DNA from 3 places in the Mycetocola sp. 2940 genome. Region 3 is predicted to be linked to each of the others. Evidence: predicted binding sites of a transcription regulator. Region 3 holds the regulator's gene; each other region holds the start of a gene.

The links. The regulator LexA, encoded in region 3, represses DNA repair genes until DNA is damaged. The targets are predictions, from matches to a motif close to TCGAACANNTGTTCGA.
Region 1: the regulator LexA is predicted to act here: its motif matches at 1,262-1,277, upstream of ABIE24_RS04210 (Rv2578c family radical SAM protein).
Region 2: the regulator LexA is predicted to act here: its motif matches at 2,554-2,569, upstream of ABIE24_RS16405 (HNH endonuclease signature motif containing protein).

Annotation. Positions count from the first base shown of each region.
Region 1 is NZ_JBEPSK010000002.1:376,335-380,432, reverse strand. Features, by position in the region: gene ABIE24_RS04220 (ABC transporter ATP-binding protein) at 1-359, shown strand, start outside; gene ABIE24_RS04215 (energy-coupling factor transporter transmembrane component T family protein) at 356-1,156, shown strand; gene ABIE24_RS04210 (Rv2578c family radical SAM protein) at 1,286-2,881, shown strand; gene ABIE24_RS04205 (ester cyclase) at 2,901-3,350, opposite strand; gene ABIE24_RS04200 (TetR/AcrR family transcriptional regulator) at 3,427-4,098, shown strand, end outside.
Region 2 is NZ_JBEPSK010000019.1:26,644-30,741, reverse strand. Features, by position in the region: gene ABIE24_RS16425 (arginase family protein) at 1-81, shown strand, start outside; gene ABIE24_RS16420 (Fe-S oxidoreductase) at 155-547, shown strand; gene ABIE24_RS16415 (LLM class flavin-dependent oxidoreductase) at 550-1,581, shown strand; gene ABIE24_RS16410 (aldo/keto reductase) at 1,593-2,420, opposite strand; gene ABIE24_RS16405 (HNH endonuclease signature motif containing protein) at 2,600-4,098, shown strand, end outside.
Region 3 is NZ_JBEPSK010000013.1:34,446-38,543, reverse strand. Features, by position in the region: gene ABIE24_RS14455 (class I SAM-dependent methyltransferase) at 1-237, opposite strand, end outside; gene hflX (GTPase HflX) at 279-1,817, shown strand; gene lexA (transcriptional repressor LexA) at 1,931-2,662, opposite strand; gene ABIE24_RS14440 (LysM peptidoglycan-binding domain-containing protein) at 2,940-3,365, shown strand; gene ABIE24_RS14435 (histidinol-phosphate transaminase) at 3,491-4,098, shown strand, end outside.

The DNA of each region.
Region 1 (4,098 bases), on a different contig from region 3:
CGGCGCTCGTCACCGGCGCGCCTGTGCTGATCCTCGACGAGCCCACCTTCGGCCAGGACCGGGAGCGCGCGGACGAGTTGCTGGCGCTCCTCGCCGCGCTCAATCGGGGCGGGCGGACGGTTGTTGCCGCCACCCACGACCTGCAGCTCGTCGCCGAGTACGCGTCCTCCGTCGCCGTGCTCGCTTCCGGACGCCTGCTGGCTTTCGGCCCGACGGCCCAGATCCTCGGCGATGAGGAGCTGATCGACCGCGCCGGGCTGCGCCTGCCACCCCTGGCGCGCGCGATGCGCACTGTCGAGAACCACGCGTCGTGGCGATCGGTCACCCGCATGGCCGACCTGCCGGGGAGCCCGGCATGACAGCCGACCCGTACGCGGCGGTGACGGCGCCGCCACGATTCTTCCTCCATCGGCTGAACCCGCTGTCGAAGCTCGCCGCCCCGCTGCCGTTCATGGCCGTGCTGTTGGTGGCCCGTGAGGTGTGGACGCCGCTGCTGTTCCTCGTGTTCGCGATCGTCACGATCCTGATCGGCGCCCGGCTGACCCCGCGCCAGGCGGTCCTGCTCGTGGTCGGGTTGCCGGCCCTTGTGCTGGTGCTGTCGTTCAGCTTCGGGTTGTGGACGGATGCCTCGCTCGTCGACACGACGCCTCTCGTCTTCCAGGTCGGCGAGTACCGGTTCTTCCTCGGCGCCTGGCTGATCGGTCTGGCGACGGCCCTGCGGCTCGGCGCCGTCCTGGCGCTCGCGCTCATCCCGGGGCTGACCACCACCGGACCGGAGCTCGTCCGCGCCTCGGTCCAGCACCTGCGCGTGCCATACCGTGTCGGTTATACGGCCCTCGCGGCGTACCGGTTCGTGCCGCGGTTCCGGCACGACCTCGACCTCATCCGGCAGGCCCACCGCGTGCGGGGGGTCGCAGGGGGACGCGGACCGATTGCCGGCATCCGTCGTGCCTTCGGGTACGTCGTTCCGCTGCTCGCGGGCGCGATCCGCCATGCCGAGCGGGTCTCGTTCGCGATGGACTCGCGTGCGTTCGGGGCGTACCCCACGCGGACGGAGCGGCACCTCCTGCCGTTACGGCCGCGGGACGCCGTTTTCGTCGGTGTGTTCTGGCTGGTCGGGGCCGGACTGCTGATGCTCGCGGCTCGGCTGAACTGAGCGGCGCGGACTCTGAGAGCGCTTCGCACCAGAAATCGTACGCCGCCTCCCCGGAGGTTCACGGGACCGTTTTGTTCACAGGTGGGCGATTCTCCCCGGCTCCGTTCGAATCTATGTTCTAATTGCTCCATGCGGTGGGATGGACAGCAGCTCGGCACGGAGGAACCCTCCGCGCTGCCAGGGCTTGCGAAACTCAACAACCTGGTGCGCAGCGTGCAGACGCCCGAGTTCGCCGGTGTGACGTTCCACGAGGTGCTGGCGAAGTCCGCGCTCAACCGGGTTCCGCGGCAGTCGCAGATGCCCTTCGGCTGGACGATCAACCCGTACCGCGGCTGCAGCCACGCCTGTGTGTACTGCCTCGATCCCGACACGCTCATCCTCATGGCCGATGGACGGCAGAAACCGTTGAAATCAGTGAAGGTCGGCGACGAGATCATGGGCACGCGGACCGAGGGCCGCTATCGGCGTTACGTTGCCACCACCGTCCTCGCCTCCTGGGCCACCATCAAACGCGCCTACCGCATCACCCTCGCTGATGGCACCGAGATTGTCGCGAGCGGGGACCACCGGTTCCTCACGGAGCGCGGCTGGAAATACGTCAGGCCGGCGGGGGATGGAACACAACGCCCGTACCTGACCCTCGACACGGGCCTCGCGGGGCTAGGGATCCAGGGTCTCAGCAGGGTGACTTCGATTGAGAACGCGATTGAGAACACGATTGAGAACTCGGAAGTCGCCTCAGACGCGAAGCTCCAGGTCGTGGCCATCGACGACCTGGGCGAAGAGATCGACATGATCGACATCACCACCGGAACGGGTGACTTCATCGCCAACGGCGTCGTGAGCCACAACTGCTTCGCCCGCCCCACCCACACCTACCTCGACTTCAACGCCGGCGCCGACTTCGACAACCAGGTCGTCGTGAAGATCAACGTCGCCGACGTGCTCGCCAAAGAGCTGGCGAAGCCGAGCTGGGGGCAGTTCCCCGTCGCCCTCGGCACCAACACCGACCCATACCAGAGGGCAGAAGGGCGCTACGCCCTCATGCCGGGCATCATCGACGCGCTCGCCCGGTCGGGCACTCCGCTGTCGATCCTCACCAAGGGCACACTGCTCCGGCGCGACCTCCCCCTGTTCGCAGAGGCTGCCCAGACAATTCCCGTCGACCTGGCCATGTCCATCGCGATCTATGACGACGAACTGCAGAAGTCGATCGAGCCGGGCACCCCGTCGGCAAAGGCCCGGCTCGCCACCGTCACTGCGGTCCGCAACGCAGGGCTGGACTGCAGCGTCTTCCTGATGCCGATCCTGCCCTACCTCACCGACACGAAGGCACACCTCGACGAAGCGCTTCGCCGCGTGAAGGACGCCGGGGGCACGAGCGTCCTGTTCACCTCGCTCTACCTCAAACCCGGCGTGAAGCCGTGGTTCATGCACTGGCTGGAGCGACAGCATCCGGAACTGGTCCCGAAATACACCGCGCTCTACGCCCGCGGTCAGTACGCACCGAAGGAGTATCGCAGCTGGCTCGCGGCGAGGATCTCGCCGCTCATCCGCGCCCACGGGCTGGAGCGCGGTCGCGAAGACCCGTCGACGGGTGGTATCCGGTCGAAGGCGCTCGGGATGCTCCGCAACGACGCGGGCGAGCGCGTCGCATTCGCGAGCGACGACGGTTCCACCGGTGCCCGCATCCTGCCGGCGACGGAACAGCCGATGCTGTTCTGAGCTGACCTCCGTGGACGCGTCAAGGTCTCGCAGACAAGCCATTCCCCTCGGTGAGCTGACGCATCAGTGACGCGTCGTCGCGGACCGCCCAGTGCTCGACGCCCTTGCCGTCCACGACGCGAACCATGTGCATCTGCTTGTAGGCGAAGGCGCGCCCGGTGGCCGGCACCCCGAAGAAGTCGCCGGTGTGCCGACCGCTGTGCGTGCAGTACATGACCACCGTGTCGCCTTCGGCCAGCACCTTGTGGATCTCCCACCGCTGGTCGGAGAACGCCGCCGCCAGCATGTGCATGTAGAAGCTGATTCCTCCGAGCCCTGGCGGCGTCCCCGGGGGTGCCTCGTGGTTGACGAACGTGTCGCTGACCAGTTCCCGCAAGAGGTTGTCATCGTTGTTCGGGAACGCCTCTTCGAGCACACGGCGCGCTTGTTCCTTGATTCCTCGCTGCTGCTCGACCAGTTGGTCGTTCATATTCCGCTCCTCTGTGGTGTGAATTCTGGCGTGTCCCCCTGCTATCACCGTATTGATGCCACTATCATTCTCTCCAATGTCAGAGAAAACAAGCCCCCGTCGTCGCTACGACGCAACCCTGCGTCGGGAGCGAGCCGCCCAGACCCGGGTGGCGATCGTCGAGGCAGCCGCAAAAGAGTTCCTTGCCCACGGATACGCCGGCGCGACGATCCCGGCTATCGCGGCATCCGCCGGAGTGGCCGTGGAGACGGTGTACCGATCCGCCGCCGGGAAGGCAGGCTTGCTCGAAGCCGCAGTGCAGGCGGCGCTCGCCGGCGGGGTGAAGCGCTCGGCCGTGCCCGTCGAGGAGCGTCCCGGCATCCGGAGAGTAATCGAAGAAAACGACCCGCGGCGCCAGATCGAAGCGTACGTCGCAACGCAACCAGGAGTGTGGAGCCGGGTGGGCCCCTTGTTGCGCGTACTCGACGAGGCGGCCGCTTCCGACAGCATGCTCCAGGGACTCCGGGAACAGCACGCGGCGCAGCGCCGGCGAGGACTTCAGGGCTTCGCCGACCTGCTTCTCGAGCGTGGCGCCCTGCGCGAGGACGTTTCGGCCGGCCGGGCGGCCGACATCCTGTGGGCTTTGTGTGCTCAGGCGAACTATGAGGGCCTCGTGTCCTACCTCGGCTGGAGTGATACCGAGTACACGTCGTGGCTCAGCGCGCAACTCACCCACGCCCTGCTCCATGACGGCGGCGCAGCAGAACGC
Region 2 (4,098 bases), on a different contig from region 3:
GGGTTCGCCCCCGCGAGCGCGACGCACGCCATCGACGACCTCGGCACCATCCTGAGAATCCTCGGCGCGCTCGCCCGCTGACCGGGCCGGGCACACCGTCGGGCCGGTAGCCTCGGAGCATGACCGTCACCGCACGCCACGCTCGGAACGCACGATGAAGCGGATGCTCTTCGACTCCCCGGTCAGCCGCCTGGGCTACCTCTACGCCCACCTCGTGGGCCTGGTCTGGGGATCGATCTGGTCGACCGGGCGGGTGCAACGGCGAAACGGCCTGTGGGTCTTCACCGGAATGCCGACCTGGACCTTCGGTCGCGGCGGTTCGTGTGTCGGCGGCTGTTACCTGACCAGCACGAATGTCTCAGACGACGTGCTCGAGCACGAAGCCGTGCACAAGCGGCAATGGCAGCGTTACGGCATGCTGTTCCCGCTGCTCTATCTCGCTGCGGGGCGCAACCCGCTGAAGAACCGGTTCGAGATCGAAGCCGGACTGGAAAAGGGCGGTTATATCCGGCGTGCCAAGCGCCGCCCGGAAGCATCGCGGTCGTGACCATGGAACTCGGGGTGTACAGCTTCGGCGACATCCCCACCGACCCGGGAACGGGCGCGCTCTTCCCGCCCGCGCAACAGCTCGCTGAGACGATCGAGCGGATCCGGCTCGCCGACGAGGCGGGACTGGACTGGTTCGGCATCGGCGAGCATCACCGACCGGAGTATTCGATCAGTTCACCGTCCACGGTTCTCGCCGCGGCGGCGACCGTGACGAACAGCATCCGCCTCTCCAGCGCCGTGACGGTGCTGTCAACCGAGGACCCGGTGCGGGTGTTCCAGCAATTCGCAACCATCGACCTGCTGACCGGCGGCCGGGTCGAGCTCGCCGCCGGACGGGGCTCGTTCATCGAGTCGTTCCCGCTGTTCGGGGCGAACCTCGCCGACTACGACGACCTGTACGAGGAGAAACTCGACCTGCTGCTCGCTCTGAACGCGAACGAGCGGGTCACCTGGCGCGGCAGGTTCCGCCCCGCCCTCGACGACGCGCTGATCCTGCCGCGCCCGCACGCCGGGAAGCTCGACATCTGGATCGCTACCGGCGGCAACCCGGAGTCGTCGATGCGCGCCGGCTACCTCGGCCTGCCGATCAACTATGCCGTCATCGGTGGTTATCCTGAGCAGTTCGCGCCGCTGGCAGCGCTGTACCGTGAGTCGGCGCAGAAGGCCGGGCACGCGGCATCCGGCCTGAAGGTGGCCGTCTCGGGGCCTGGATTCCTCGCCCCGACGAGCCAGGAGGCGAAGGACACCTTCTTCCCGTACTGGAAGACGTCGATGACGAAGATCGCGGCCGAGCGGGGTTTCACCGCCCCCAGCCGGCTCGGGTACGACACGCAGACCGCGAGGCGCGGGGCGATCTTTGCCGGGAGCCCGAACGAAGTCGCCGACAAGATCGTCGCCCTGCACGGTCACCTGAACTACGACCGCCACTGCCTGCAGATGGACTGGTCGGGTCTGCCCCACGCGCTCGTGATGCGGTCGATCGAGCTGCTTGCCACCGAGGTGCTGCCGCAGGTCCGGGCTGCACTCGGCTGAGCCCGGCCTCGTCAGTCCAGGTCGTCGGGGTCGCGACCGGTGCGCTCACCCGATTCGAGGGTGGCGATGTCGGCGAGGTCGTCGTCGTCGAGCTCGAAACCGAACACGTCGATGTTCTGGGCGATGCGCGACGGTGTCACCGACTTGGGGATCACGACGTTTCCCAGCTGGAGGTGCCAGCGGATCACCACCTGGGCGGCGCTGACGCCGTGCTTTCCGGCGATCTGGTCGAGCGTGGGATTGGCGAGGATGCCCCCGCGGGCGAACGGCGACCATGCTTCGGTCACGATGCCGTTCAGGGCATGGAACGCCCGCGCTTCGCGCTGCGGCAGCCACGGGTGGAGTTCGATCTGGTTGACGGCCGGCACGATGCCGGTCTCGGAGAACAGCCGGTCGAGGTGGTGGGGATGGAAGTTGCTGACCCCGATCGAGGTGACCCGCCCTTCGGTCTGGAGCCGTTCGAGCGCGCGCCAGGTGTCGACGTAGCGGTTCTGGGTGGGTGCCGGCCAGTGGATGAGGTACAGGTCGAGCAGGTCGAGCCCGAGCAGTTCCATGCTGTGTTCGAAAGCGCGCATCGTGCTGTCGAACCCGTGGTCGGAGTTCCAGACCTTCGTGGTCACGAAAATCTCGTCGCGGTCGATTCCGGACCGCCGGATGCCCTCCCCGACGCCCCGCTCGTTGTCGTACAGCGTCGCCGTGTCGAGATGACGGTACCCGGCGTCAATGGCCGTCGTGACGACATCCGCGACGGAGTCCTCGGGGACCTTGTAGACGCCGAGGCCGATCTGCGGGATGGAGTGTCCGTCGTTCAGAGGCAGGGCTGGCATGTCGGATGTCATGGCCCCATTATCGCAAGCGGCCCATCTCCCGCGGGATGCTGGGGTTGCGGGGGTCTGAAGCCGGGCAAGGTCAAGTGGTCGATCACTGCAAAGGCAGCAGCTCGCGGTGTGGCTCGGGTTATCCACAGTTGTATCGAACATATCTGCGAATGTCGGTGGGTGTTGGGTAGAATGGGGGCATGGCGAAGATGTCCGAGCAGGTCCGGGAGGTCGCACTGCGTGTGTCCGATCGGTTGGCCGTGTTCGAGGGCAGGGTCGCCGAGGAGCTCCAGGCGGCGCCCGGCTCTCTGGGCGCTTCGTCGGCCGGTATCGCGGAGTTCCGCGGTACCGGTTCTTCGTTAACCGGTGCTGCGGTGTCGGGAATTGCGGTGTCGGGAACTGCGGTGTCGGGACTTGCGGTGTCGGGTTCGGCAGGCGCGGTGCCGTTGACGGTGCTGATCGACCGGGCCGACAACGGTGAGGTGCAGGCGTTGCTGACGGAGGCGGCGCGGGCCCGGTCGGAGTTCGACGCGATCCTCGCCGCCGGTGCCGGTGTGATCGCGAAACGGTCCGAGCGGGCGCTGGGTTATGCCGGGTTGGCGCAGTCCACCGGCGATGGGACCGCGGTCGACATGATGCAGCGGCTGACCGGGTCGACCCGGGGTGAGGCGTTCCGTCAGGTGAAGCTCGGCGGGGCGATGGGCGAGGCTGATGCCGCCACCGCCGCCGCTGCCGGGTACCCCACCGGCCCGGGCACAGGCCCGGCTGGTGCTGCACTGTTCGAGACCGGCACCGGAACAGACCCCGGTGCCGAACCCGGTGCCGACCCCGGTGCCGAACCCGGTGCGGAGCCATCGTTGCCGCCGGCCCGGCCGGTGCTGCCGTGGCATGAACCGTTGACCCGGGCCGTCCGGGACGGGGTTCTGCGGACCGAGGCGGTGACGATCGTGATGCGTGGCCTGGGCGAGCCGAACGACCGGGTCGACGCTGAGACGTTACGGGCCGCGGCGGTGGAGATCGTCACGGACGCGGCCGGGGTGAACGCCGACGAGCTGGGCCGGCGGGCCCGGCAGTTGCGCGACGAGATCGACCCGGCCGGGGTGCAGATCCGTTGGGACCAGCGTTACGAGAACCGGAGTTGGCGGTTCAGCCGCACCCGGGAGGGCGCCCGGACGGCGTGGGTGCAGTTCGATGAGGAGTCCGCCGCCTGGGTCGACGCGATCGTCGGTTCCGCGATGCGGCCGCGCCGCGGCGGGCCCCGGTTCGTCGACCCGGACGAGGCCGCGAGGGCGGAGAAGCTGCGCACCGACAGCCGCAGCAACGACCAGATCGTGTTCGACCTGATGATCGACCTGCTCAAGGCCGGTTCCGAAGCCGACAGGACCCTCGCCTTCGGTTCCCGCCAGCCTGGCGTCCGGGTGATCGTCACCAAAGACAACCTGCCCAGCAGTACCGCACCCGCATCGACCGACACCGGAACCACCACCGGAACCGACACCGGAACCACCACGGCGACCGGGAACGGCTACTTCGAGGAGACCGGGGACGCCGTCCCCGGCAGTTTCATCGACCGGCAGATCTGCATCAGCGGCATCACCGTGGTCACCGTCGATCAGGCCGGCACCCCGCTGGACGTCGGCCGGGAACAACGCTGCTTCACCACGAAACAACGCATCGCCCTGGCCATCCGCGACGGCGG
Region 3 (4,098 bases):
GAAAGCGATCGTGAAGGCGATCGGCCCCCAGCCGCAGCCGAGGTCGAGGATGTTCCCCGTCGCGGGAGGGCGGGGTGTCTCGCTGAGGAGCACCTGGGTGCCCTGGTCGATGCGGCCCGGGCTGAAAATGCCGTTGGCCGTCGTCAGTTCGCGGTCGGCGCCGGCGAGATGCACCGTGACGGTCCGCAGTTTGAGTTCGGTGGCGGGCACCCCGGTGAAATAGTGATCGCTGGACATACCCGAACGTTACTCGACCGCACGCGTTAGGGTTAACTCTGATGACCACCCCAAGCGACACCACAGATCTTCCCGACGGCGACGACGCCGTGACGCGCGTGCTTCGGAACGCGGAGACACGCGCATCCGGCTACTCCCTGTTCGGTTCAGGCAAGGCCGAAGCGCTCGACACCGATTCCGGCTTCGGCGCGACCGCTGATGCCGGCCACGACGGTGAGCAGCTCGACCGCGAGGACCGGCAGGCGCTCCGCCGCGTCGCGGGCCTGTCGACCGAGCTCGAAGACGTCACCGAGGTCGAGTACCGGCAGCTGCGCATTGAGAACGTCGTGCTCATCGGCATCTACTCGCAGGGATCCCTGCAGGATGCCGAGAACTCGATCCGCGAGCTCGCCGCCCTGGCAGAGACGGCCGGAGCCGTCGTGCTCGATGGCATGCTGCAGCGGCGGCCGAACCCAGACCCGAGCACGTTCCTCGGCAAGGGCAAGGCCGATGAGCTCCGCGACATCGTCGCCGCGCTCGGCGCCGACACGGTCATCGCCGACACCGAACTCGCGCCAAGCCAGCGACGCGCGCTCGAGGATGTCGTCAAGGTGAAGGTCATCGACCGCACCGCCGTCATCCTCGACATCTTCAGCCAGCACGCCAAGAGCCGTGAGGGCAAGGCGCAGGTCGAACTCGCGCAGCTCGAATACCTCCTCCCGCGTCTGCGCGGCTGGGGTGATTCGATGTCGCGCCAGGCCGGTGGACAGGTCGGTGGCGCCGGGGCCGGAATGGGTTCGCGCGGACCTGGTGAGACGAAGATCGAGCTCGACCGCCGCCGTATTCACACCCGGATGTCGAAACTCCGCAAGCAGATCAAGGGCTTCGGTCCCGCACGCGAAGCGAAACGGGCGAACCGCCACCGCTTCGAGGTCCCGTCCGTCGCCATCGCCGGCTACACCAACGCCGGCAAGTCGAGCCTCCTCAACCGGATCACCAAGGCCGGCGTGCTCGTCGAGAACTCCCTGTTCGCCACGCTCGACGCCACGGTCCGGCGCACCCAGACCGACGACGGCCGGCTGTACACGATCTCCGACACGGTCGGCTTCGTCCGCAACCTGCCGCACCAGCTGGTCGAAGCGTTCCGGTCAACCCTCGAAGAGGTCGCCGAAGCGGATGTCATCGTGCACGTCGTCGACGGATCGCACCCCGACCCCGCGGCCCAGTTGATGACCGTCCGCGACGTCATCGGTGACGTCGGCGCCCGCGACATCCCCGAGCTCGTCGTCTTCAACAAGAGCGACCTCGTGAACGAAGACGACCGGCTGCTCCTGCGCGGCCTCGAGCCGAGCGCCATCTTCGCCTCTGCACGCACGGGTGAGGGCATCCCGGAGATCCTGGCAGCACTCAGCGACCTTCTGCCGAGCCCTTCGGTCGAACTGGACCTCCTCGTGCCGTACGACCGCGGCGATGTGATCTCGATGCTGCACCGGCGCGGACGGGTCGACCACCTCGACTACCTCGAGGAGGGCACCCACGTGCGCGCGATGGCATCCGAGGAGCTCGCCGCCCAGGTTTCGGAGTTCGCCCGGACGTCCTGACCGGGCTGCTGTTCGGTCGCGATCGGCTGTATGCGGCGTTGCTCGGTCAAAAACGGTCAAGGATCGCGTCGATCTTTGACCGTTTTCGCCGGAGCACGGTGTTGATGCTGGCGTCAGACGGAGCGCAGGACCGCCACGATCTTGCCGAGCACGTCGGCTTCATCGCCGAGGATGGGCTCGAAGCTGGAGTTGCGGGGGAGCAGCCAGGTGTGGCCGTCGCGCTGGCGGAATACCTTCACGGTGGCCTCGCCGTCGAGCATCGCTGCGACGATGTCGCCGTTCTCGGCCGTCTGCTGTTGGCGGACGACGACCCAGTCGCCGTCGCAGATTGCGGCGTCGATCATCGACTCGCCTGACACCTTGAGCATGAAGAGCTCTCCCTTGCCGACGAGCTGCCGGGGGAGAGGGAAGACTTCCTCGACCTGCTGGTCTGCCGTGATGGGCACACCGGCGGCGATCCGGCCGACGAGCGGAACCATCGCGGCGTCACCGACCGGCGTCGTGTTCTCGAAGTCGACCTCCGCGGAGGGCGAGGGCAGGTCGATGAGGATCTCGAGGGCCCTCGGGCGGTTGGGATCGCGGCGAAGGTAGCCACTCAGTTCGAGTTGGTTGAGCTGGTGGGTGACGCTCGACAGGGATGCCAGGCCGACGGCATCGCCGATCTCGCGCATGCTCGGCGGATAACCGCGGGAGCTCACGGAGCGCTGGATGACGTCGAGGATGGCCAGCTGCTTCTCGCTGAGACTTTTGCGCCGCCGGGTGGTCGGCTTGTCGGCGAGAACCCGCTTGGCCTTTGTGCCGGGAGACCCAGCCGTACCAGCGGCATCTCTCTTATTGAGCGTCATGTCACTCCCGTCTGGCGGGCGTTGCCGGCCAATGTCAGTGGTCGCTGGTTGGGTATCAACCATCAGCAGAACTCTAGACCCGGCACCCCCGCGCAGCAAACATCTGTTCGAGTGTGTCGAGAAAAGAATTCATGAAAGTACGAATACGCACTTGAATGTTCGAACAATCGAATATATATTCGGAACACAGCTTCGTATCCGGCTCCCCCGGCCGGGAGTCGGATACGAACACTCCGAACCACCGCTTGAGCACCGTCAGCAACGCAGGAGGCACACCATGAGCACAGCAGTCATCACACCGATCCGCCCGGCACTCTCGTCCCGTCAGGCAGCGATGCGACCGTCGCCCGTGGTTGCGTCGCGCGCCGCAGCAGAAGCCCCGGAGGGCACCGGCCGCATCCGCCTCACCCGCCGTGGCCGCGTCGTTTTCACGTCGCTCGCCGCCGCTCCGCTGATCGCGGTCGCCGCCTGGCTCGGGGTGAACGCCCTTCCCGCCGTTGCGACGTCAAGCCCGAGTTCTGTCGTGTTCGAATACGCGACGATCGAGTCCGGCCAGTCGCTCTGGCAGTTGGCGTCGAGCATCGCGCCCGAGGCCGATCCCCGTGATGTCATCGCCGACGTCATGCGCCTGAACCAACTCGACAGCTCGACCGTCTCACCCGGGCAGCGAATCGCCATTCCGGAGCAGTACTCCAGCAACTGAGCCGACGGCGCCGCGTCTTTCGCGTCGCCCACCCGGCACCGTCCGCCCGGCACCGCCGCCCGGCACCGCCGCCCGGCATCGACCGCCCGGCACCGGGGGGAGTCGCCCGCCGGTAAACTTGGCGGGTGAGTTCCCTTGAGTCCCTGCCCATCCGCGACGACCTTCGCGGCAAGACGCCCTATGGGGCTCCCCAGAAGAGCGTCCCCGTGGCACTCAACGTCAACGAAAACACGCACCCCATTCCCGAGGTCGTGGCTCGTGACATCGTCACCGCCCTTGCCTCCGCCGTCCTCGGAGCCAACCGTTACCCGGACCGCGAGTTCAGCGATCTCCGCGACAGTCTCGCCGGCTACCTCGGGCACGGGCTCACCCGCGACAACCTCTGGGCGGCCAACGGCTCGAACGAGGTTCTCCAGCAGGTGCTGCAGGCTTTCGGCGGCCCCGGGCGCACTCTCCTCGGCTTCGCCCCCACCTATTCGATGTACTCCCTCCTCGCTTCGGGAACCGGAACGACTTGGATCGCCGCCGAACGTGATGCCGAGTACGAGTTGTCGCCGGCCACCGCCGCTGCGGCCGTGTCGGAGGCGAAGCCCGACATCGTCTTCCTCTGCTCGCCGAACAACCCGACCGGAACCCCGCTCGCGCTCGACACCATCAAAGCGGTCTACGACGCAACCGACGGGATCGTCGTCGTCGACGAGGCGTACGTCGAGTTCGCGCCACATGACATCCC